Regions from separate parts of the Pseudidiomarina sp. genome, predicted to be linked through region 1. Evidence: predicted binding sites of a transcription regulator. Region 1 holds the regulator's gene; each other region holds the start of a gene.
The links. The regulator sigma-54, encoded in region 1, starts transcription at its own class of promoters, with help from an activator protein. The targets are predictions, from matches to a motif close to GTTGGCACGNNNNTNGNNT.

Region 1 (7,630 bases):
TTGGCCAGCGAATGGCTCGTCATACATAATCAGTTCTGGGTCTAAGGCCATTGCCCGCGCAAGCGCTGCTCGACGTGCCATACCACCTGATAATTCCGCCGGCATTAAATGTCTGGCGCCGCGCAAACCAACAGCTTCAAGCTTCATCTTCACGATGGTTTGAATAATTTCTTCCGGGAGCTGGCTGTGTTCGCGAATTGGAAATGCGATATTGTCGTACACTGTCATATCGGTGAACAACGCACCACTTTGAAACAGCATACTCATGCGTTTACGCAATTCGTATAAATCTGAACGCCCTAACGCATGCACGTTTTCACCAGCAAAGGTTATGCTACCCCGCTGCGGTCGCAACTGTGCACCAATCAATCGTAATAGTGTTGTTTTACCAATGCCGCTTGGGCCCATCACTGCAGTGATTTTCCCTTTTGGAATGCGCATCGATAATCCACGATAAACCTGATGAGCGCCGAACCCATGAGCAAAGTCAATGTCATCAATAACGACTAAAGCGTCGTCATCAGCATGGGTTTCTGGCTTTACGCTCGCAGAACTTTGAGCCGTATGCATCGCCTTGTTATCTCCCTTTTCAAGCCCGCTACTGTACCAGATTTAGGCTTTTTACTATAGGCAAAGGCGGTAAAATTTGTGACAAAACGTTAGATTCTGTGCTTTTTACGTCTGCATTTCGGATTTCGATCGGGTATTATTGCAATTAACGCACTTTAGCTGGGGTAATTCATCGCTATGACAGATTCAAGCAAGCAGTCTTTTAGGGCGCTCGGTGAGCGCGTCGTTGATATTGAAGCGGCTGCTATTACTGGCCTGAAGCGGTTCCTTGATAGCAGCTTTGAGCAAGCGTGCGACATTCTATTAAACTGTGCAGGCCGCGTCATTGTTATTGGCATGGGAAAATCAGGCCATATCGGTGGTAAAATTGCAGCCACACTCGCCTCGACGGGTACTCCCGCATTCTTCGTGCACCCTGGCGAAGCAAGCCATGGCGACCTTGGTATGATTACCAGCCAAGACGTCGTGCTCGCCATCTCTAACTCAGGTGAAACCGATGAATTACTGGCCATTGCGCCACTTATCAAGCGCCGCGGCGTAAAGCTAATTAGTATGACCGGCAACCCAAACTCAACCTTGGCAGACATTGCCGATGTGCATGTGTGTATCGCGGTTGAGCAGGAAGCTTGTCCGCTGGGGCTCGCGCCAACATCATCCACCACAGCAACATTGGTGATGGGCGACGCATTAGCGGTTGCCTTGCTGAATGCGCGAGGTTTCACCGCGGATGATTTCGCCATGTCGCACCCAGGTGGCAGCTTAGGTCGCCGGCTATTGCTTCACATTCACGATATTATGCACAGCGGTGATCGCATGCCCATGGTGCCAGAATCAGCTACTATTTCTGAAGCGTTACTCGAAATGTCGCGCAAAGGGTTGGGCATGACCGGTGTTGGTGATAGCTCAGGTAAATTAGCTGGAATATTTACCGACGGTGACTTACGTCGCATTTTGGACCAACGCATCGACTTACATACTACACCTATCGCGCAAGTTATGACGCGCAGCCCGGTAACCATTAAACCTGACGTTTTAGCCGCACAAGGTTTAAAACTTATGGAAGACCGCAAAATTAATGGACTCTTTGTGGTCGATGACCAAGGCATCGCTCGTGGTGCACTGAATATGCACGACCTACTGAAAGCGGGAGTGATGTAATGGAAACGATAAGCACCTGGTATGGTGATATCTCACACACATTGCTTGAACGTTTTAAGCAAATTAAACTGGTTGTGTGCGACGTTGACGGCGTATTTTCTGACGGTTGCATCTACTTGGGCAATCAAGGCGAAGAGCTAAAAGCATTTAATGCCCGCGATGGTTTCGGGGTTAAAGCGCTGCTTAATGCGGGCATTCAAGTTGCTGCAATTACTGGACGACAATCGGCCATTGTAGAAAACCGAATGAAAGCACTCGGGGTAACCCATGTTTACCAGGGACAAGTAGAAAAACTCTCCTGTTACGATGCGTTGCTAAAAACGCTTAATTTGCAAGATCATCAGGTTGCAACGATTGGCGATGACGTGCCGGATGTAGACATGATTAAGCGCAGCGGTATTGGCGTTGCGGTGCAAGACGCACATCCGTTTGTGCAACAAATCGCGGATTACGTAACGGCACAACGCGGTGGTTATGGCGCGGTACGCGAATTGAGTGACTTGATACTTCTTGCCCAAGGGCAATTACAACTGCATGGCGGAGTGAGCGTGTGAATCGCAATTTAGCGTGGGTTATCACCCTAATTTTTGTTACCGCAGCATTACTTTTCTGGCGGCCGTTTGGTGCTGATGACAATGATGACGAGCAGCAAGGTTATAGTGAAATTAAACCGGATTTTACGGCGCAAGGGCTGATTGTGCGTGTGTACGGTGTTAATGGTGAACTAGCACACCGCATTGCGGCCGAAAAAATGACCCACTACAGCCCAATTGGGCTGACTGAACTGACCGCGCCGACTTACATTGTGCAACTCGACAATAACGGTCCTATTTGGCAGGTTCAGGCCGAGCAAGGTTCATTTTACGCAGACAAGAGTTTGGTGTTGGAGCGCAACATTGAAATGATCAGCCTCTCGGAATCAGAATTTATAGACCGTATTGAAACAAGCTATTTAACCATTGATACACTGGAAGAATCCGTTCAAACTGACCAGCCAGTGCTGATTGTAGGCCGTGATTTTACGGCTAAAGGCGAAGGTCTGCGCGCGGATATGCGCGCTCAAACATTGGAACTTACACGACATGTTGAAACAATATATACCGGCAGCAGCACTACTAATAATTAGTCTGTTTTGCGTTGGTGAAGCGAACGCCCAAGGTCGCTTGGATTTTGAGCAGCCCATTAAAATTAATGCCGAACGCGACTGGTTTGACGTGGCAAACAAAATTGCTGTGTTTGAAGATAATGTCGTGATTCGTCAAGGCAGCTTAAGCATTCGCGCTGACCATTTGGAAGTGACGCGACGTGACGACCAGTCTGATGTGTTTACTGCAAGCGGTAGCCCTGCGGTGTACCAGCAACAACTGGACGATGGTTCTCCAATTTCTGCTGAAGCCGAAATAATTAGTTACGATCAAACCAAGCAATTATTGACGCTATCAGGCAATGTCAAAGTTTCACAGAGCAATAGCGTGATTCAAGGCAGTGAAATTGTGTATAACTTCGCCACACAACAAATGACAGCGAACCGCGGTGACGATGAAAGTGATCGTGTCACCACTATATTTATGCCGAAGAAAAAGAGTGACACCAACAATGAGCCGACTAATCGCTGAGCATTTAGCTAAGTCATATAAAAAACGCCAGGTAGTCAAAGACGTCAGCTTAACGGTTGAGTCTGGCCAGATTATTGGTTTACTCGGCCCCAATGGCGCCGGTAAAACCACCACGTTTTATATGATTGTTGGGCTGGTGAACAACGATAAAGGTCGCATCATGATTGATGATGACGATATCTCACTATTGCCCATGCATGAGCGTGCTCGTCGAGGCATCGGCTATTTACCGCAAGAGTCCTCGATTTTCCGCAAGCTGACGGTGCGCGATAATATTATGGCAATACTGGAAACCCGCAGTGACCTTGACGCCAATGGCCGCGAAGAGCGTCTTGACGGGTTATTGGAAGAATTTCACATTGGGCACATCGCCCACAGCCTGGGTATGAGTCTGTCTGGCGGTGAACGGCGACGCGTAGAAATCGCGCGGGCACTCGCGGCAGACCCTGCATTTATTTTGCTGGATGAACCATTTGCCGGGGTTGATCCAATCTCTGTTCTAGATATTAAAAAGATAATTGAACACCTGCGCAACCGCGGTATTGGCGTGTTAATCACTGACCATAATGTGCGCGAAACCTTGTCGGTATGCGAACATGCCTACATAGTAAGCCACGGTGAATTAATTGCCAGTGGCGACGCCCAGACCATCCTAAATAACCAGCAGGTGAAAGACGTTTACCTGGGTGAACAGTTCACCTTGTAGGTGGTGCAATGAAACAAAGCCTGCAGTTTAAGTTCTCGCAGCAACTGTCGATGACACCTCAGTTGCAACAGGCTATTAAACTATTGCAGTTATCAACGCTTGAATTGCAACAAGAAGTGCAACAAGCGTTAGAAGAAAATCCTCTGCTTGAGCTCGAGCATGCTGATGCTGAAGGCGAGACTGACATTGGCGACTATGAGTCGCCATGGGACAGCCTGTGTTCAGCTGCTTTAGGCCAGTCCTCTGCTGGTTATGACGGCGAAGATGCAATTTACCAAGGTGAAACCCACCAGTCCCTTCAAGACCATTTAATCTGGCAAATGCAGCTGTCGCATTTTTCCCCTACCGATGAATTCATTGCCCTTGCGATTATTGATTCGATTGATGAGAGCGGCTACTTAACTGTTTCACTGGACGACATTTTGGCTGCTGCCGAGAATCAAATTGGCGAGCCGATCGAGCCCGATGAAGTTGCCGTGGTGTTGAAGCGCATTCAGCATTTCGATCCTATAGGCGTTGGCGCGCGTGACGTACGCGAATGTTTAGAGTTGCAACTGCTGCATTTACCGGAACAAACCCCTTGGCGAGCCGCAGCATTGGTGGCGGTACGTGAGCATCTGGCGCTATTGGGAAGTCGCGATTACCGCACTTTAGCGCGGCGATTGCGGCTGTCGGAGTCGGACCTTGCTGAGGTTCTGGAGTTGATTCAACACCTTCAGCCACGGCCAGGCGAAGGCTTTGGCAACGCGAATGATGACTATGTGATTCCAGATGTATTAGTTCGCAAAAAAAATAACCGCTGGGTGGTTGAGCTAAATCCTGAAAGTGTGCCTAAACTTAAAGTGAATGAAAGCTACCTTAACTTATGCCAAGGCGCGCGACAAAAAGACGACATGCAATACATTCGCCAACAAACACAAGAAGCCAAATGGTTTATCCGCAGCCTCGAGAGCCGCAACGAAACCTTATTGAAGGTTGCGAGCGCTATTGTTGCGCGCCAACAAGGCTTCTTTGAACATGGCGCTGAAGCGATGAAACCTATGGTGCTTGCCGACATCGCCAGCGCAATAGATATGCATGAATCAACAATTTCACGGGTAACCACGCAAAAGTATATGCATTCACCGCGTGGTGTGTTTGAATTGAAGTACTTCTTCTCAAGTCAATTGAACACTGACAATGGCGGGGAAGCTTCATCAACAGCTATCAGAGCCTTGTTGAAAAAACTAGTTGCTGCGGAAAACCCGAAAAAGCCGTTGAGTGACAGTAAACTTACTGAACTCCTTGCTGAACAGGGTATCCAAGTAGCTAGACGAACCATTGCGAAGTATCGAGAAGCGCTGAGCATTCCGCCCTCGAGTCAACGCAAACGTCTTATCTGAATCTTGGACAAACAGAAGGAAGATGTTATGCAAATTAATCTGACTGGTCATCACGTAGAAATCACTGACGCATTGCGCGATTATGTTGACAGTAAATTTAGTAAGCTTCAGCGTCACTTTGACCACATAAATAACGTCCATGTCATTTTAAATGTTGAAAAGTTAACGCAAAAAGCGGAAGCTACGCTGCACTTAAATGGCGGTGAAATTTTCGCAGATTCACAACATGAAGATATGTATGCCGCCATTGACGGGCTGATTGATAAACTCGATCGGCAGGTAATTAAACATAAAGAAAAGATAAAACGCCACTAAATCATGGATTTATCCACCTTATTAAGCCCCGACTGCACACGCTGTGCAGTCGATGGCTCAAGCAAAAAGAAAGTACTTGAGCTCATTGGTCAATTGGCCTCGCCTCGCCTCTCCGGCACCACTAGCTTTGATGTATTTGAAAGCCTGCTCAATCGTGAACGGTTAGGCAGTACTGGTATAGGGCTCGGTGTCGCCATTCCGCATGGGCGTTTGGCTAGTGCCAATAAACCTGTTGCGATTTTAATGACGTTATCTGAGCCCATTGATTTCGATGCAATCGATAACCAGCCGGTGGATATTATTTTTGCACTGCTTGTGCCCGAAGACGAGCATGAGCAACATTTACAAACTTTAGCTTCCGTAGCACAGCGTTTGAATGATAAAAATTGTACGCGGGCATTGCGCGATGCGCAGAGCGACCAAGATCTCTACGAAATTTTTACCAAATAACCAAATGGTAGAGTAACCAAATTCGATGCAACTTATTATTGTTACAGGCCGATCTGGCTCAGGGAAAACCATTGCACTGAGGGTGCTTGAAGATCTCGGCTTCTATTGCGTGGACAATATCCCCATAACGCTATTACCAACTTTGGTTCATGCAGTTATTGAACAATACGATAAAGTTGCCGTTAGCGTTGACGTGCGCAATTTACCTGCAGACCAAAATGAGCTAACCGAAGCGCTCGACTTTCTACCCAGTAAAGTCAAACCAGAAATTCTCTATATTGATTCTTCCGAATCGATTTTACTACGCCGCTTTGGTGAAACGCGCCGATTGCATCCGCTGTCACAAAAAGAACTGCCGCTTGCCGACGCTCTTGCGGCGGAAGCGACCATGCTGGAACCTCTGGCTGAACGCGCAACCTGGCGAATCGACAGTAGTGATTTGAGTGTGCATCAGTTGAGTGAGCAAGTCGCCGAGCGTGTACTTGGAAAAGCGGCGTCACGATTGATCGTGGTATTTCAGTCGTTTGGTTATAAATATGGTTTACCGCCCGACCTAGACTACGCCTTCGATGCGCGAATTCTGCCTAATCCGCACTGGGAGCCTGAGTTAAAGCCGTTGACTGGACGCGACCCCGCTGTGCAACATTTTTTCGCCCAGCAGCCACTTGTGACTAAGTTTATCCATCAGCTCGAAGTGTTTTTGGAAACTTGGTTGCCACACTTTCAGCGCAGTAACCGCAGTTATTTAACCATTGGTATTGGCTGCACCGGTGGTCAACATCGTTCTGTTTATATCGCAGAGCAACTTGCTAAGCGCTTTGGTGATCAACCCTTCAAAGTACAGGTTCGCCATCGCGAGGCGAGCCGACATAAGTGAGGTGTTATTGTGAGTGAGGTTATCCGTCGCACAGTGACAATCCGGAATAAATTGGGTTTACACGCTCGTGCAGCCACCAAATTAGCCAAACTTTCTCATCAATTCGATGCCAAAGTGACTATTGTACAAGGCGATCAACACGTTGATGCCTCCAGTGTGATGTGTTTGCTGCTGCTAGCCAGTGGGCAAGGGCGTGAAATTGACGTGGTTGCCGAGGGTAAAGATGCGCTCGTTGCAGTGGATGCCATTGCAAACTTAATTGAATCACGCTTTGATGAAGCGCAATGATGCGGTAAACTTCTCATATTACTGGGAGTTTATCGTATGCTAGCTGAAGTTGCCGACAAAGAATTTGCCGAACAACGTATTCAGGAAGTTTCTGAATCGTTAGCCCGTGGCATGTATGTGCAGGCCCGGCGTCAGCTGCATAACCTTCCAGCATGGGATGTCGCACTCCTACTCGAATCCTCACCGCCTAAAGCACGTGCCATTATTTGGCAGTTGGTCGATGCCGAAGAGCATGGTGACATTCTCGAAGAACTCTCCGAAGAAGTTC
Region 2 (7,630 bases), on a different contig from region 1:
TACCATTCGCGGCAACATTGGTAACTAATCCAGTCTGATTGGCGTTGATAACGTGGGGCTAGCTATGTGGCTAGCTCCACATTTTTCGAGGAGGAAACACCATGAAAACGACATCGCTTATTTTTGGTTGCACCCTGGTAAGTTTGCTGCCAAACCTTGTGAGCGCTGATGAACAACGATTCAGCTGGCAGGGTAAGTTGGAAGCGGGCTACGTTTACGACAGCAATGTGACCGTGCGTGAACTTGACGCCACCACCAATCAATCCGACCAAGCAGCTCTGCTGGACGGGAGCCTTTCATTAAAGTGGAACCCGTGGGCAAATTTGCAGGTGAATGCCGGGGTAAACCATAGTGAAACCCTATATCGCGACCAAGATGATTTTGATTTGGCCATTACCACCGTGCATGGCGATTTATCTTATGACTTTAGTGCATTGACAGTGGGATTAAGCCGTCACGATGCACAAGCGGATCTGGCTAATCGAGCATTTATGGATTACCAGCAAGATGCGTTTTATTTATCCCGTTTGTGGGGAGCGCACTGGTACACTCGATTCGCGCTACAAGACATTGATAAAACCTTTGCGCAAGTACCGGAGCGTAACGCCACCGCGCGCGCTTATACCGGTGACATCTACTGGTTCACACCCTCAGCTGAAAGTTATATTTTGGTGGGATACACCTATCACGACGAAACTGCCGTTGATCCCGAGTTAAGTTATCAGGAACCGCAGTACCGCCTGACTTGGCAAACACAAACATCGGGTTGGGGCGGCACGCATCGCTGGCAGTTGGCCTTGCAGTGGCAGCAACGCGATTATGCCGCACCCATGCAACTGTTGGATGGCGAAGCACGTGAAGAACAACGCTTCAGTGTACGCGGCCAATGGGATATTCCGCTTACCGCATCCGTAACGCTAACGCCAACACTTGAATATGTTGATAACCAGTCAAACTTTGATGCCGTTGACTATGATGAAACACGGGCGGGCGTTCGGCTTGGTTTTTCGTTTTAAGCGCCATGCATCATTTTGGCACTAATAGGCCGAACCCAAACACGGAATCACGTCCTTTCCCACCCAAATCCACCACCCGTTGCTGCAACAAATCACGCACGTCAGTAGCGGGTGCGGTGGACTGCTCAAACCACAAACACGCTGCTGCTGCCGCAACAACGGGTGCCGCCATGGACGTTCCTGTTTCATATCCAACGTTGCCGTCGCGCCTTGCAGTACTTACCTGCACGCCTCGGGCAGTAAACTCAACATAGTCACCTTGATTTGCCCACCGGTAAATCTGCCCTTGCGCATCAGCGGCGGTTACCGCAATTACATCATCATAGGCAGCTGGGTAATTCGCCGGTGCGGCGGGGCCATTATTGCCAACCGCGGCAACCAGCAAAACATTGCGTTCAGAGAGTCGCTTTACAGCTTGCTCCAATAACGCATTAGCGGGCCCAGTGAGGGACAGATTAATCACTTTAACATGCTGCTCCGCAAGCCAATTCATTGCTTCCAACAACGGCAACAAAGCGGCACCTTGCTGCATGGCATTATGCCGATGAAAAATTGCCGCGCTATAAAGCTTAGCCCTTGGAACGAGGCTGATATAGTCGTCATGCGCTCCTATTAATAGCCCTGCAACTGCTGTGCCGTGGGCGGTTGGCTGCGCAATGTCTGCTTGAAGAAAATCTTTCTGCACAATAGTCTGCTGCGCAAATGCCGGGTGTGAGGTATCTATTGCTGTGTCAATCATTCCAATTGTTACGGGCGCTTCGCACCATTGCTGCTGAGTAAATTGCGCACGCGAAGTTCCGGCATCGTTGCTTTGTGCATCGTAAACAAAATGGCGCACTAACGATGCAGCAGCAGCTTTGGAAAATTTATTTCGCAGTAATGTTTCATCATTCATTTCGGCGGGCACCTTAAAGCGCAACACCGTTACATCCAGTGCCCCCAATGTTTGTTTGGCAAGCACTTGCGCACCTATTTGCTGCAGCGCATGTTCGGCTTCGGCAGACGCCACAATCAGCCATTCCCGCTCAAGTACACGGTTGCCATTGGCCAGTGTCACTTCTGCAAATAGCTCCTGCTGGTTCGAGTCCAGTACCGCTAAGCGCTCGGTAACGTCGGGCAGCACCGTGATTGCGGTTGAGTTGATGTCTTGCGTAAGACGTTGCGCTGACTCCGGAACCTGATCTTGCACCCTTTGTTGAACGCGGTTTTGCACTTCATCACGCACCGTTTGGGTGGTGCGTTGAATATCTTGCAGCGCAGGCTGTATCGTATTATCAATGACTTGCGCATAACCAACCGTTGGTAAAACCAAGGTTAATAATGCCAATTGCAGTAATCGCGGCGTGACATTTTGTGCTAGCTTTATAGTCATAACGTTGTACCTCGTGCAGAAGAACCGATGTGTACTCGGTTAACGGTTCCCAGCAAAAAAAATTCCATACCCATGGAATAAATCATACGTGCCGTTCGTTACCAAGGTAGCACAGGATGAATTTTCTCTGTTTTAGCTAACGCAACTTGGGAATAACGATGACAACAACACAAGTTAAACAACAGCTTAGCTCACTATTGCCAGCATTGCGGCGTTTTGCGTTATCGCTGTGCGGTAACCTTGCCGATGCCGATGACTTACTTCAGTCTACCGTCGAGCGCATGCTAACACGCCCAATACCGGACGACGTTGAGCTTCTTGCTTGGGCTTTTAGAGTATGCCGCAACGCTTGGATTGATGAGCATCGCGCACGTAAAGTTCGTGAAAATGCGACGCAGCGTGAAGAATTACAGCAAACGACGAGCCCGGACGATGCCCAACGTGTGCATGACCAGATGGAATTGCATGAAATAGATGCAGCACTTGCTGGGCTACCTGATGATCAGCGCGCTGCGTTGGCATTGGTCGCAATTCAAGGCCTGAGTTATCGCCAAGCCGCTGAGATTCTTGATGTTCCCACCGGAACGGTCATGAGCCGACTGGCCCGTGCCCGCATTAAACTCGTTGAACTATTGCAGCAGCCGAGTCCTTCATCGGGCGATAACGGTTCAAAGGGAGCACCTTATGTTCATTGATGACGTTAAATTATCAGCTTTTCTCGACAATGAACTTGAACCCAGTGAAGCTGAAGCCATTCGTGCGCAACTGGAAATAGATGACACTTTGGCAGAACGTTTATCCGCCTTAGCGATGGTTGATTTACAGGTTGGTGAGCGCTTAGACGCACAACTGCAACAACCCATTCCAGCACATATTTATGCGTTGCTTGAGGAACCTGCAGAAGCTCCCAACGTCGTTTCAATGGGCCGCTGGCAGCAGGTTCGCAATGCGCTGAAGGAGCACGTAGCTATGGCAGCTGGCGTGGCATTAATGGTGGGGTTCGGTTTCGGACAGTGGTTACCTGGCTCAACGGACTCAGGCGTCAATCATGACGTGGCCTTCGCACTTGAAACGCAACCAAGTGGCATTCCGTATCAGCTTGATGCGGATACCACACTGACGGCACAACTCACCTTTAAGGATGACCAAGGCGATTACTGCCGCCAATATCAGCTGACTCAGGCGCAACAAACCACCGTGGCCATACAATGCCGCCGCAGTGAGCAATGGCACGAAATTGCCAGTGTTCGTATGGTCACGCAAGCAAACAACGCCACATATCAAACGGCGTCAGGGCAACACGTACTTGACCCGTTACTTGACCAAATGATGCGTTCGGCGCCATTAACGCCAGCGCAAGAAAAAGCAAAACTTATCGCGGCTTGGAAAGACTAAAAGCTGCATAAAAACGAAGGAGAACGACCATGAAAACACTGAATGTTATGTTGTTCGCAGTATTGGCTCTGGTACTTTCTGGCTGTAGCTCACAGCCCGACTATCGCAAAGCTGAAGGCTCGGGCTACGGCTACCAAGAAACCAAAATTTCCGATACGCAATACCGTGTAAGCTTCAAAGCGCGCGGTACCGACAAAACCAAAGCCATGGATTATGCCTTACTCCGCGCTGCCGAAGTCACACTCGAAAACGGGTATGACTGGTTTGTAGTGACGCATCGCGAAACGCTTGTTGATCGCGAGCGGGTGCAACCCGACACCAGTTTAGGCTATACCAGTTCACGCGATATGGTCACCCGCTGTGGCTTAGTCACATGCACCACCACCAGTTACCCGCGCACCAGCATGAGCGCTGGTGTACACATTGGTGGCAATGAATCGAGCGAAATTCAAAGTATTCTAGAAGTTAAACTCGGCAAAGGCATGCGCCCAGATACTGACTACAGCTTCAGTGCGCAAGAAGTAAAGGATAATCTTAGCCCGAAATAATAACTAGCCAGCACAATATACCCCTAGAGAGGGATCTCGGGGGTACTCCATCAGCGCAAGGTTAATTTATAAACGTAGCGCGTATACTGCATGCATCACATATCGATTTTGATCTGCATCAGGAAAACGTTATGACGAACATGACCTCACACATTCATTGTCAAAATTGCAGCATGGCAACGCTGTGTTTGCCATATCAACTCGACCAAGAGGGTATGGCGCGCTTAGATACAATTATTCAGCGTCACAAACCGCTGCAAAAGCGCGATATATTAGTTAACGCCGGTGCGCCATTAAAGTTTTTATATGCTGTACGCAGCGGTTCACTGAAGTCATACACCATTGATGATAATGGTGTTGAACAAATCATCGATTTTCACCTTCCTGGCGACTTGATTGGCTTTGACGCGTTAGCGAATAGCGAGCATCGCAGCTACACGCAAGCACTTGAAACAGCGATGTTGTGTGAAATACCAATTAACGCATTGGATGATCTGGCTGAGCAAATGCCCGGCCTACGTCGGCAAATGTGGCGCTTGATGAGTGGCGAAATATTTTCCAGCAAACAACTGCTGGGCACTCTCAATAATCGTTCTGCACAACAACGCCTTGCGCAATTCCTCGTTACTTTAGCTGACCGCTTCAAGGAACGTGGCTTATCAAACCGTTCGTACCGTTTAACCATGACCCGTGCCGATATTGGCAATTATTTGGGGCTCTCGGTTGAAACAATCAGTCGCATTTTGTCGGCACTGCAGGTTGAGGGTGTCATTGAAGTACAAAACAAGCTCGTTAACGTACTTGAACCAAACCGTCTGCGCGAGCTGGCTCAATAATTGAGCCAGCTTTTTGAACACTCCAACTTTACTGACAACCGCCACAGCAATGGCCGTTACCATGACCTTTACTGGCTTGTTCTGGCTGTTTAAACAATACGGCGTTTTCTAACGCGATATGCTGGTGCAAGTCACTGACAAATTCGTTAATTCCTTCATACAACATAATCCAACTGCCGCAAGCGCCACGTGGCGCGTTACCTTGATTGGTCAGGTCCAGTAACCGCGCAACCATTTGCTCATGCTGATCGTGCTCTTCTTCCATGACCGCTATTGGGCCTTTTGGAAAAATATCACCCGCCAACATTGGGAAAAGAATTTGTTCTTCTTTCATCATGTGGCTTTCTAATTCTTGATACATCGCCTGTAAATGCTCGGCCAATCCAGCTGGGCATTCGTCATGATCGTTGTGCACGTCTTCAATTTTACGGGCAAGATTGATGAGGTTTGGCAATTGGGCACGGTGTTTTTCATGAAAATGTTCAATCACGAATTCGGTCAGTGCTTTCTTTGGCATTGCCTGATAAACGGCTAAGGCTTCATTGTGAATAGTGTGGGTGGTCATGGTCACTCTCCTAAAATGGGTGATATAAATTGCTGAACACCTCGTAACTACTGCAAATTAGATGCCAAAACTACCCACTTTGATTTATATCGGGTTTTTAGCCGAGATGGTAAATTAAACCCATATTTAATCGGGTCATTAGGCCCTAAAGGGTTGTTTATACCATGCAAGATGTCACGTTACTCGAAACGCTTATTGCTGATTTGGTAACCGATTTACCGGCTGTAATTCGGCTGGAAAAATTGGTTAAAGCACTACGAGCCCATTTTAACTGTGGTGCTGTGGTTATCTTGAAACACGATCAAGACATGCTACGACCCATTGCGAGCATCGGGCTACGACGCGAAGCTTTGGGCCGGCGATTCTTAGTACAGCAACACCCGCGCTTGGCACGCATTTTAAGCAATCGCGAAACTGTTCGTTTCGAACCGGACAGTGCGCTTCCCGACCCTTATGATGGCCTTATTGAAGATAGCCCGGACGGCCACCTTGCCGTGCACGACTGCATGGGAATTAGTTTACACATTGAGGGCAAAATATGGGGCGTGCTAACACTGGATGCCCTAGAACCAGGTACCTTTGATGCGCAAACCATGCAAGCTTTGCAACGGGCAAGCTTACTCGTTGAAGCGGCGATTCGTATGGGCTTAATCGAGCAGAACATTCGTGCGCTCCGCAACAACCGTCGCGATAGCGAGTATTCACTAACCAGTAATGGTACCGACAGTCAGGATATTATCGGTCATAGCGCGGCGCTGATAGCCGTACTGCAAGAACTAGACGTTGTGGCCGGCTCCGATCTGCCCGTTTTATTACTCGGCGAAACGGGTGTTGGTAAAGAGCTTTTCGCACGCCAGCTGCACCGTTTGTCGCCGCGTAGCAATAAGCCTATGGTGTACGTGAATTGCGCCGCGTTGCCTGAAACACTCGCCGAAAGCGAACTGTTTGGGCACACCCGAGGCGCGTATTCTGGTGCTACCGGTGAGCGCGCGGGAAGGTTTGACAGCGCCGATGGTGGCACTATTTTCCTTGATGAGGTTGGCGAGCTGCCGTTATCGATTCAAGCGAAACTGTTGCGCGTATTACAGAACGGCGAAATTCAGCGACTCGGCAGTGATAAATCACACACTGTAAATGTTCGTATTGTCGCCGCGACCAACCGCGATTTGAAACAACAAATAAAGTCTGGTGATTTCCGCGCTGATTTATATCACCGCTTGTCCGTTTATCCGTTACCGATTCCGCCGCTGCGTGACCGGCAAGATGATATTGCCGTGTTGGCCGGGCACTTCCTGGAGCTTAATCGGGCTCGTCTTGGTGTGCGGGCATTGCGTTTGTCAGCCGCAGCCGAACAAGCCCTGCATCGGTATGACTGGCCGGGTAACGTCCGCGAACTCGAGCACACCATCAGTCGCGCTGCCATAAAAGCACTAAGCTTAGGCGCTCGGCGGGATGATATCGTCAGCATTGATGCCGAATTGCTCGACTTACCAAACGCGGTGATCCAGACCGTTTCAACGCAAGACTTACCCTTACCACGCGTGACAGGTTCACTTGCGGCCGGTTCGCTGAACCTGAAAAACGCCATTCAAACGGTGCAACGTGAACTCATTCAACAAGCACTTGAGCAAACAGACTATAAATGGACGCAAGCAGCTCGTATACTGGACCTTGATCCGAGTAACTTGCATAAACTTGCAGGGCGCTTAGGGCTCAAGTAAATATCTCCACTGTTGGCATAACTTGCAAGCGAGCTGAATCTGGCATGACTGTATTCCTGCGCATCATTTTATGGCGGACTATCGCTGTTTTATCATTGCTGCTGGGCGTTATCGGGCTGCTGTTGCCGATAATGCCCACTGTACCTTTTTTGCTGGCAGCAGCTTGGGCTGGCGGCA
Region 3 (7,630 bases), on a different contig from region 1:
TCTGGAATACCGACACCGTTATCTTCAATGCTAAGGCGAATGCCATTGTTTTCGTCCTGTGCCAGTTTTACGACCACATCGGTGCCTTGGCTATGATGAATGGCATTCTGACAAGCTTCACGAATAATTTGCAGCAAATGAATTTCTTCGTGAGGTACCAACGGTGTGCTTTCTAACTGATAATCTAAGCGAAACGCAATGTCTGACTGGTCGTTAAATTGTTTCATGGTGGTTTGCAGTGCATGCAACATACCCGCACCATCCACTTTTAAACGGAAGGTTGTAAGCAGTTCGCGTAATTGGCGGTATGCGGCGTTCAAGCCTTCTTTCAGTTCTTTTGAGACATCTTCAATAACCTCGCGGTTGTCTTTCTCAATGGCTTTGTTTAATCGAGTGACCTGAATTTTCAAATAGGACAGCGCTTGGGCTAACGAGTCATGGAGTTCGCGAGCAATAACCGTCCGTTCCTGAATCAGTGCCAACCGTCGCACTTGCTCTTCTTCTTGTTTCAAGCTTAATGCCACAGCAAGCTGGTCGGCAACTGACTGAATGAGTTGCTGTTGCCAGTCGCTGAGTTGCTCGCTAGTTGGGCAGCGCGCAACCAACACCCCGTAATTATGATCTTCACGATCGATTGGGAAGCGATAAATGCGCAAACCATCCATGACCGACACACCACCACCAGCATTCACGCACTGACTGCAGTCAACGCCTTCACAGGGATCAATGGGCGCGCCAATGGGTTGCACCTGTAAGTACGGTTTGTTGCCCGCTTCTGTGATTAAACACAGTTCAATATCATCCACTTCAGAGGCCCGTTTCAGGCCGTTTACAATCGCGGTAAAGTCATGATACCCCGGTGAGTGTTCGATGATGGTGCGTGCGGTATCGTATAAAAATTGCAGTCGAATATTCGACTTCTGAATAGCTTGTGTTTGCTCGTCGACACGCTTTTCAAGGTTGCCGTACATAAAACCGATAGCTTCATTCATTTTGTTCAGGGTACCGGCAAGTACACCGAGCTCATCTTTCATCGGGTGCTTCACGCGCGCGGTAAAATCACCTTGACCAATTCGGCGGGCAGCTTGTGTGAGCACTTCTAGCGGGTAGCGTACGCGCGTGCGTAGCCAGTAGAAAATAACTAAGGCTAGGCCAATACTGGCAAACAGTGACAACACTTGAATGGAGCGTATGGAGCGAATGCGTTGTTCAGCATCTTGCTGAATTGCAGTAACGAATTCGTTAATTTGATCAATTTGTGGGCCGATTGCGGCAACCAGTTGTACAGATGATATTTCGCCTGTTGCGACCTGTTGCTGAAATGCTTGCCAGCTTGCCATTGATTGGGTGTACAAGTCGGTTAGTTCGTTATCTTCAATTTTGAACCGGTTAAAAACGTGGTGATTCCAGCTTTCATTGAGTGCAGCGGCTACAGTCGCCGCATTTTCGGGGTCATGCATGGCATGCCAGCTGTATTGGTAAGCTTGATAGCGTAATGAACCAGCAACATTAATCGCCAAAGCATCGTGGTCGGCTTTTTCTGATAGCCAATATGATGCAAGTAGCGTCAGTATCGTCAACGCCACCATCGCGCTTAGGGCAATACCGATGCGTGTCACAATCGAAAATTTATTCATAATACCTATACTGAGCGTTGTTGCAGGTAGCTGTATAGTTTAACGCCAAATACGTTTGGGTGCGAATCAGGAATTTTATGATTTGCTCAAAGGTTTTGGTGCACTGCTATACTTTGAGCTCAAATTGACGGCTTAGGGAGAATTAATGGCTGAATTTATAACCACTTGGGGAAAATCCGCGTATACCAGTTTTGGTTTTTTCTGGATGGCATTATGGGCCTTTGTATTAGGCTATTTGATAAGTAGTTTAATTCAAGTGCTAATCACCAAGCGACGCATGCGCAACGCAATGGGAAATAACAACCTTAAATCAGTTTCCTTAGGTACGTTTTTCGGATTCATTTCCAGTTCTTGCAGTTTTGCTGCGCTTTCAACCACCCGCGCGCTCTTTAATAAGGGCGCGGCTTTTAGTGCTTCGATGGCGTTTATGCTCGCGTCAACAAACTTAGTGATAGAGCTGGGGTTTGTTATCTCTATTTTTCTAGGCTGGCAGTTTGTGGTTGGCGAGTATGTTGGGGGGCTGCTGCTGATTTTGTTCGTATGGCTATTTATTACGTTAACCAATCCACAAAAGCTTATTAAGCAAGCGCGTCACGAAGACAGCGAAGACGAACATCGGCATGAAAGCACCTTATCTGACCTATTGAGTAAAGAAACGTGGCAGCAAGTCGGCCAAAAATATGTCATGGAATGGCAAATGGTTTGGCAGGACATTCTTATCGGCTTTACCGTTGCAGGTGTTATTTCGGCGTTCGTACCGAGTGCGTTTTTCGAGTGGCTTTTTGTTGGCGTGGGCAGTGCCGGTGAACCGGGCTTTTGGTCATTGTTGCAACAGGCTGTGGTAGGGCCAATCGCTGCATTCTTTACCTTTATTGGCTCTATGGGGAACATTCCATTGGCGGCAGTGCTATTTGGCGAGGGTGTAGCTTTTGCCGGGGTCATGGCATTTATATTTTCTGATTTGATTGTGCTTCCGGTATTGAAAATAAATGCGCGGTACTACGGCTGGAAAATGGCGCTTTACATTGCCATGATGCTATTCGTGTGCCTGGTTGCAGCGTCATTGGTGATGCACTACGGCTTGGTTGCATTTGACTTGCTACCTGATGCATCGCAATGGACTTCGCCAGCGGAGCAGGAGCACTTTCAGCTAAATTATGGGTTTGTTTTGAACCTAATCTTTCTTGCACTTAGCACGGTGATGATTGTTTTTTGGCGTCAGGCACAACAAGCCAGTGAGCATGATCACCACGATCATGACCATAGCGCGTCATCGCTCGGTGATAAAATTATGGCTGGCCTTTGTGTACTCAGTGCAGTTTGGTTGATTGGTGGCATGGTTGTTTACGTTATCATATAACGCATAAAAAAAGCCCGAGACGGTTGGGAGGTCTCGGGCTAACACTGCCGTGGCAAACCACGGTCAACAACACAAATTGTGTTACGTCAAACTACCTAGCTTTTTACAGTTACCGGTGTAGCGTCAATTTCAGCTTCTTGCTGTTTGCCAAACAGGCCAATAACAACCTGATAGGCAACAGCGAGTCCGCCAATGATGAACACAACGTCACCGATAGTACGAATCCAGCGCAAGCTTTGCAGTAATGGTTGCTGCATAAATGCTTCACTACGTGCGTACCACAAGCCTTCAGTAGCCGAGGCGTAGAACTGGATGAAACCAATAGGTAACAAGCTCGTGAATAACATCAAGCACAAGCCGATATTCAACCACCAGAAACCAGTTTTCATAATCTTGTCGTTAAACGCGAAGTTCGGACGAATGTAGCGCAAGATTAACAGTACGAAACCGATTGCTAAGAAGCCATACACCCCAAACAATGCCGCGTGAGCGTGGGTTGGTGTGGTATTCAAGCCTTGGATGTAATACAGCGCAATGGGTGGGTTGATCATGAAGCCCAACACGCCAGCACCTAAGAAGTTCCAGAATGCCACAGCAACAAAGCACAGTAGTGGCCACTTAATACGTTGCATCCACTCGGCGCGACGTTGCAAGCTCCAGTTTTCCCATGCTTCATAACCCAGTACCACCAATGGCACCACTTCAAGCGCAGAGAACGTTGCCCCAACAGCCATGATTGGTGTTGTAGTACCTGAGAAGTACAAGTGGTGGAAGGTACCCGGTACGCCGCCTAACATGAACAGTGACGCTGAGGCCAATGCGGCAGCAGTTGCCATACGGCGAGACACAAGGCCCATGCTATTAAAGATGAACGCTAACGCTGCAGTTGCAAACACTTCAAAAAAGCCTTCAACCCACAGGTGAACGATCCACCAGCGCCAGTATTCCATCACGGATAAGTGAGTACGTTCGCCGTAGAAGAAGCCAGCACCGTAGAACAAGCCAATCGCAACCACAGAAGCGGTTAGTAGCGCTAACAAGTTCTTGTCGCCAGGCTGTTTGAACGCGCCAACAACGCCGCGTAACATCAAACCAAGCCAGAATACGATGCCAAGGAACTTACCAATTTGCCACAAACGCCCTAAATCGACGTATTCATAGCCTTGGTGACCCAGCCAGAAACTGAGGTGCTCAGGCATGATTTGCGCAATGGCCAAGTAGTTACCAATAAACGAACCGGCAACAACCACAACAAGAGCCCAGAACAGGATATCAACCCCAAGCTTTTGGAATTTCGGGTCTTTACCACCGTTAATAATCGGTGCTAAGAATAATCCCGCCGCTAAGAAGCCGGTTGCAATCCAGAAGAGCGCCGCCTGTATGTGCCAGGTGCGTACTAATGAATAGGGGAACCACTGCGACACGTTAATGCCATAGAATTCTTGGCCTTCAACCGTGTAGTGCGCAGTAAAGCCACCTAAGAATATTTGTACGATAAATAACGCCATGACCAAGAACAGGTATTTACCCAGTGCTTTTTGTGAAGGGGTTAGATTTACCAAGCTGATTGGATCTTTTTTCGGCGCTTCCGTTTCTTCTTCGTCATGATCACGTAAGAAGGCCCAAGCCCAAATCAAGCCACCGACACCGGCAATAAGCAGAATGATTGACACTAAGGACCAAATTAAATTTTCGGCACTCGGCTTGTTGTCAATCAACGGCTCATGTGGCCAGTTGTTGGTATACGTTACATCGCTATCAGGACGCTCGGTTGCGGCTGACCATGCAGTCCAGAAAAAGAACTGGGTCATAACTTCGCGGCGTTCTAAGCTTGGCAATGTGTTTTCTTTCATTGCATAGTTTTCGCGCGTGCTTTTTAACGACAAGTCGTCACTGAAAAGACGTTTGTAGTAATCCGCAGTTTCCGCAATAGCTTGTGCACGCACATCACCAACAACCAAGGTATCCGTTGCGGCGTCATAAGCTGGATGACGGTAAGCCTGTTTCAGCTCGAACTGCAGCGAGTTTTGTTGTGCTGCGGTTAGGCTTGCATAGCTTTGTCCATAAGTTTTCTGGGCGGTTATTTCTAACCAAGCCACTAATTCGCGGTGCAACCAATCGGCCGTCCAGTCAGGTGCTTGGTATGCGCCATGCCCCCAGATAGAGCCTAATTGCATGCCACCGACTGATTGCCAGGCGGTTTGCCCGTCAAGAATCGACTCTTCCGTCATCAAAACGTGACCTGATTCGGTCATGACTTGATCAGGAATCGGCGGAGCGACACGGTAAACTTCTTTACCGAAGTATCCCAGGACACCAAAGGTGATGGCCAAAATGGCTATCAGTATCCACCATAATTTTTTATAACCGGCCATTTGGCACCTCCGGCTGTTGATGTTGTTGCATTGTTGATTCTCCCTTTAATCAAGTTTGCACTGGGTCAGATGTGACTAGCGCGCACTTTGATCCTTATAGCAAGCTCCGTGCCACTTTGTATTTGGCTGAAATAGCACGAAAATTTAATCTTTGTGGGTTAAATCAACCCAGCTCTTGCGCAGTCATTTAAACCGCCTTGGTAGAAATTACCCGCGTATAGAATCGCACGGGCTGGCACCGTTAGAAATTGAGCTAAAGAGGTAACTGAAAGGAATCTATGGGGTATACCCATTGGGGGTAGTTTTTATTGATCTAAATCAATGCAGTAAAGTGCGCCGCGTCTATGCTTGATAGGAAGAAACACAACATATAGACATGTTAACAAATAAGCACACAAGATATAGGTTTATTATGCTGCGATACAGCGCTGAACAAGTGGTTTTTCAGGAGGTGCCTGGAGAGGTCTCTCTTGCGTACACCATTACCGGATGTCCGGTTGGGTGTAAAGGTTGCCACAGTGTCGACAGCTGGCCGGTCGGTAGCGGCGAGCAACTGACTTCCGAATACTTTGCAGCGCGCTTGGCTCAATATCGCAATTTAATTACTTGCGTGCTTTTTCTAGGCGGCGAATGGCAGCCGGAAGCCCTAATTGAACGACTGCAGCAAGCACAACAAGCGGGATTACAAACCTGTTTATACACCGGTTATGACGATGTGTCGCTGCGTATTAAACACCATTTGACCTACCTCAAGACAGGGCCATGGGTGGCCAGTTTGGGGGGCCTTGATAGCCCTACTACAAATCAGAAGTTTTATGACTTACGCACTCAGCGACTGCTGAACTGCCGGTTCCTTGCAAGCTAACCGGACCATTAAAACTATAAATAAGGAGAGTAGCCATGTTGCGCTTAAACCCAGAACAAGTTGACGCAAAGATGGATTTCATCAAACACTATTTATCGGCGCAAAATGCCGCGGATGGCTCGAAGATGGACGCCAATGCAAATGTTACCCAAAAGAACATTGCGACCCTAGAGGCTGAGTTAATGAAGGACTTTTTTGTGCAGGTTAACCGGAAGCAAGTCAGCACCAAAATCAGTGAGTTATTTGGCCCCGAATTAGGGCAAGAGTACATTCGCCAAATTGAAGACCACGAAATTTATGTGCATGACGAAACCAGCTTAAAACCGTATTGCGTGTCGGTAACCATGTACCCATTTTTGCGTGACGGCTTAACCAAGCTTGGTGGCGAGTCGAAAGCGCCTAAGCATTTAGAAAGCTTCTGTGGCACCTTTGTGAATTTTGTATTTGCGGTAAGCTCACAGTTTGCTGGCGCGGTGGCTACGGTAGAGTTTCTTGCGTATTTTGATCATTTTGCACGCCGTGATTATGGTGATAATTACCTTGAAACCCACCCCCATGAGATTGCAAACCACCTACAACATGTCGTCTATGCGTTAAATCAACCTGCCGCTGCGCGTGGTTACCAAAGTGTATTTTGGAATATCTCAGTATATGACCAGCATTACTTTGAAAGCATGTTCGGTGACTTTGTGTTCCCCGACTTTAGTAAGGGCAGCTGGGCGTCAGTTAGTAAACTGCAAGACTTCTTCTTGCATTGGTTTAACGAAGAGCGCAAGAAAACCATTTTAACGTTTCCAGTGGTAACGGTGGCGATGCTGACTGACAAAGGACAATGTAAGGACCAGGAATTTGCACGTCATATTGCGCACGAACTTGCTGATGGCAACTCATTCTTTGTTTACCTGTCACCAAATGCCGACTCACTGGCTTCCTGTTGCCGCCTGCGCAGTGAGATTAGTGATAATACGTTTTCCTACACGCTTGGCGCGGGTGGTGTGGCGACCGGGTCAATCAACGTCATTACCATTAATATGAATCGACTGGTTCAGGATGGTCGTGATCTGGAAACAGAAATTGAGAAAATCCAGAAGTACCAAGTGGCTTACCGGAAGATTATGGAAGACTACAAAGCCGCGGGGCTGCTCACCGTTTACGATGCTGGGTTTATCTCACTGGATAAACAGTTTTTGACGATTGGTATTAATGGCATGGTTGAAGCTGCCGAGTCGCAAGGTTTGGTTGCCAGCAACAATCGCGACTATATCGAGTTTGTGCAACGGCATTTAAAAGTCATTTATGACGCCAACAAACGTGCGAAACAAGAATATGGTTACATGTTTAACACTGAATTTGTCCCCGCAGAAAACCTCGGTGTTAAAAATGCGAAGTGGGA

Region 2: ACN0UN_RS06185 (hemerythrin domain-containing protein) is a predicted target of sigma-54. The motif match lies at 5,783-5,801, and genes of this name have one in related genera.
Region 3: ACN0UN_RS06235 (nitric-oxide reductase large subunit) is a predicted target of sigma-54. The motif match lies at 5,470-5,488, and genes of this name have one in related genera.

What each region holds. Positions count from the first base shown of each region.
Region 1 is NZ_JBLWWR010000002.1:43,337-50,966, reverse strand. It holds gene ACN0UN_RS03135 (ATP-binding cassette domain-containing protein) at 1-570, opposite strand, end outside; gene ACN0UN_RS03130 (KpsF/GutQ family sugar-phosphate isomerase) at 748-1,728, shown strand; gene kdsC (3-deoxy-manno-octulosonate-8-phosphatase KdsC) at 1,728-2,282, shown strand; gene lptC (LPS export ABC transporter periplasmic protein LptC) at 2,279-2,854, shown strand; gene lptA (lipopolysaccharide transport periplasmic protein LptA) at 2,811-3,344, shown strand; gene lptB (LPS export ABC transporter ATP-binding protein) at 3,325-4,050, shown strand; gene ACN0UN_RS03105 (RNA polymerase factor sigma-54) at 4,059-5,432, shown strand; gene hpf (ribosome hibernation promoting factor) at 5,460-5,747, shown strand; gene ptsN (PTS IIA-like nitrogen regulatory protein PtsN) at 5,751-6,197, shown strand; gene rapZ (RNase adapter RapZ) at 6,223-7,074, shown strand; gene ACN0UN_RS03085 (HPr family phosphocarrier protein) at 7,084-7,362, shown strand; gene mgtE (magnesium transporter) at 7,399-7,630, shown strand, end outside.
Region 2 is NZ_JBLWWR010000005.1:102,334-109,963, forward strand. It holds gene ACN0UN_RS06150 (hypothetical protein) at 1-28, shown strand, start outside; gene ACN0UN_RS06155 (surface lipoprotein assembly modifier) at 102-1,016, shown strand; gene ACN0UN_RS06160 (S8 family serine peptidase) at 1,027-2,388, opposite strand; gene ACN0UN_RS06165 (RNA polymerase sigma factor) at 2,547-3,083, shown strand; gene ACN0UN_RS06170 (hypothetical protein) at 3,073-3,783, shown strand; gene ACN0UN_RS06175 (CC0125/CC1285 family lipoprotein) at 3,813-4,331, shown strand; gene fnr (fumarate/nitrate reduction transcriptional regulator Fnr) at 4,463-5,167, shown strand; gene ACN0UN_RS06185 (hemerythrin domain-containing protein) at 5,196-5,732, opposite strand; gene norR (nitric oxide reductase transcriptional regulator NorR) at 5,897-7,453, shown strand; gene ACN0UN_RS06195 (YbaN family protein) at 7,498-7,630, shown strand, end outside.
Region 3 is NZ_JBLWWR010000005.1:115,920-123,549, reverse strand. It holds gene ACN0UN_RS06245 (ATP-binding protein) at 1-1,637, opposite strand, end outside; gene ACN0UN_RS06240 (permease) at 1,783-2,997, shown strand; gene ACN0UN_RS06235 (nitric-oxide reductase large subunit) at 3,093-5,372, opposite strand; gene nrdG (anaerobic ribonucleoside-triphosphate reductase activating protein) at 5,785-6,237, shown strand; gene nrdD (anaerobic ribonucleoside-triphosphate reductase) at 6,273-7,630, shown strand, end outside.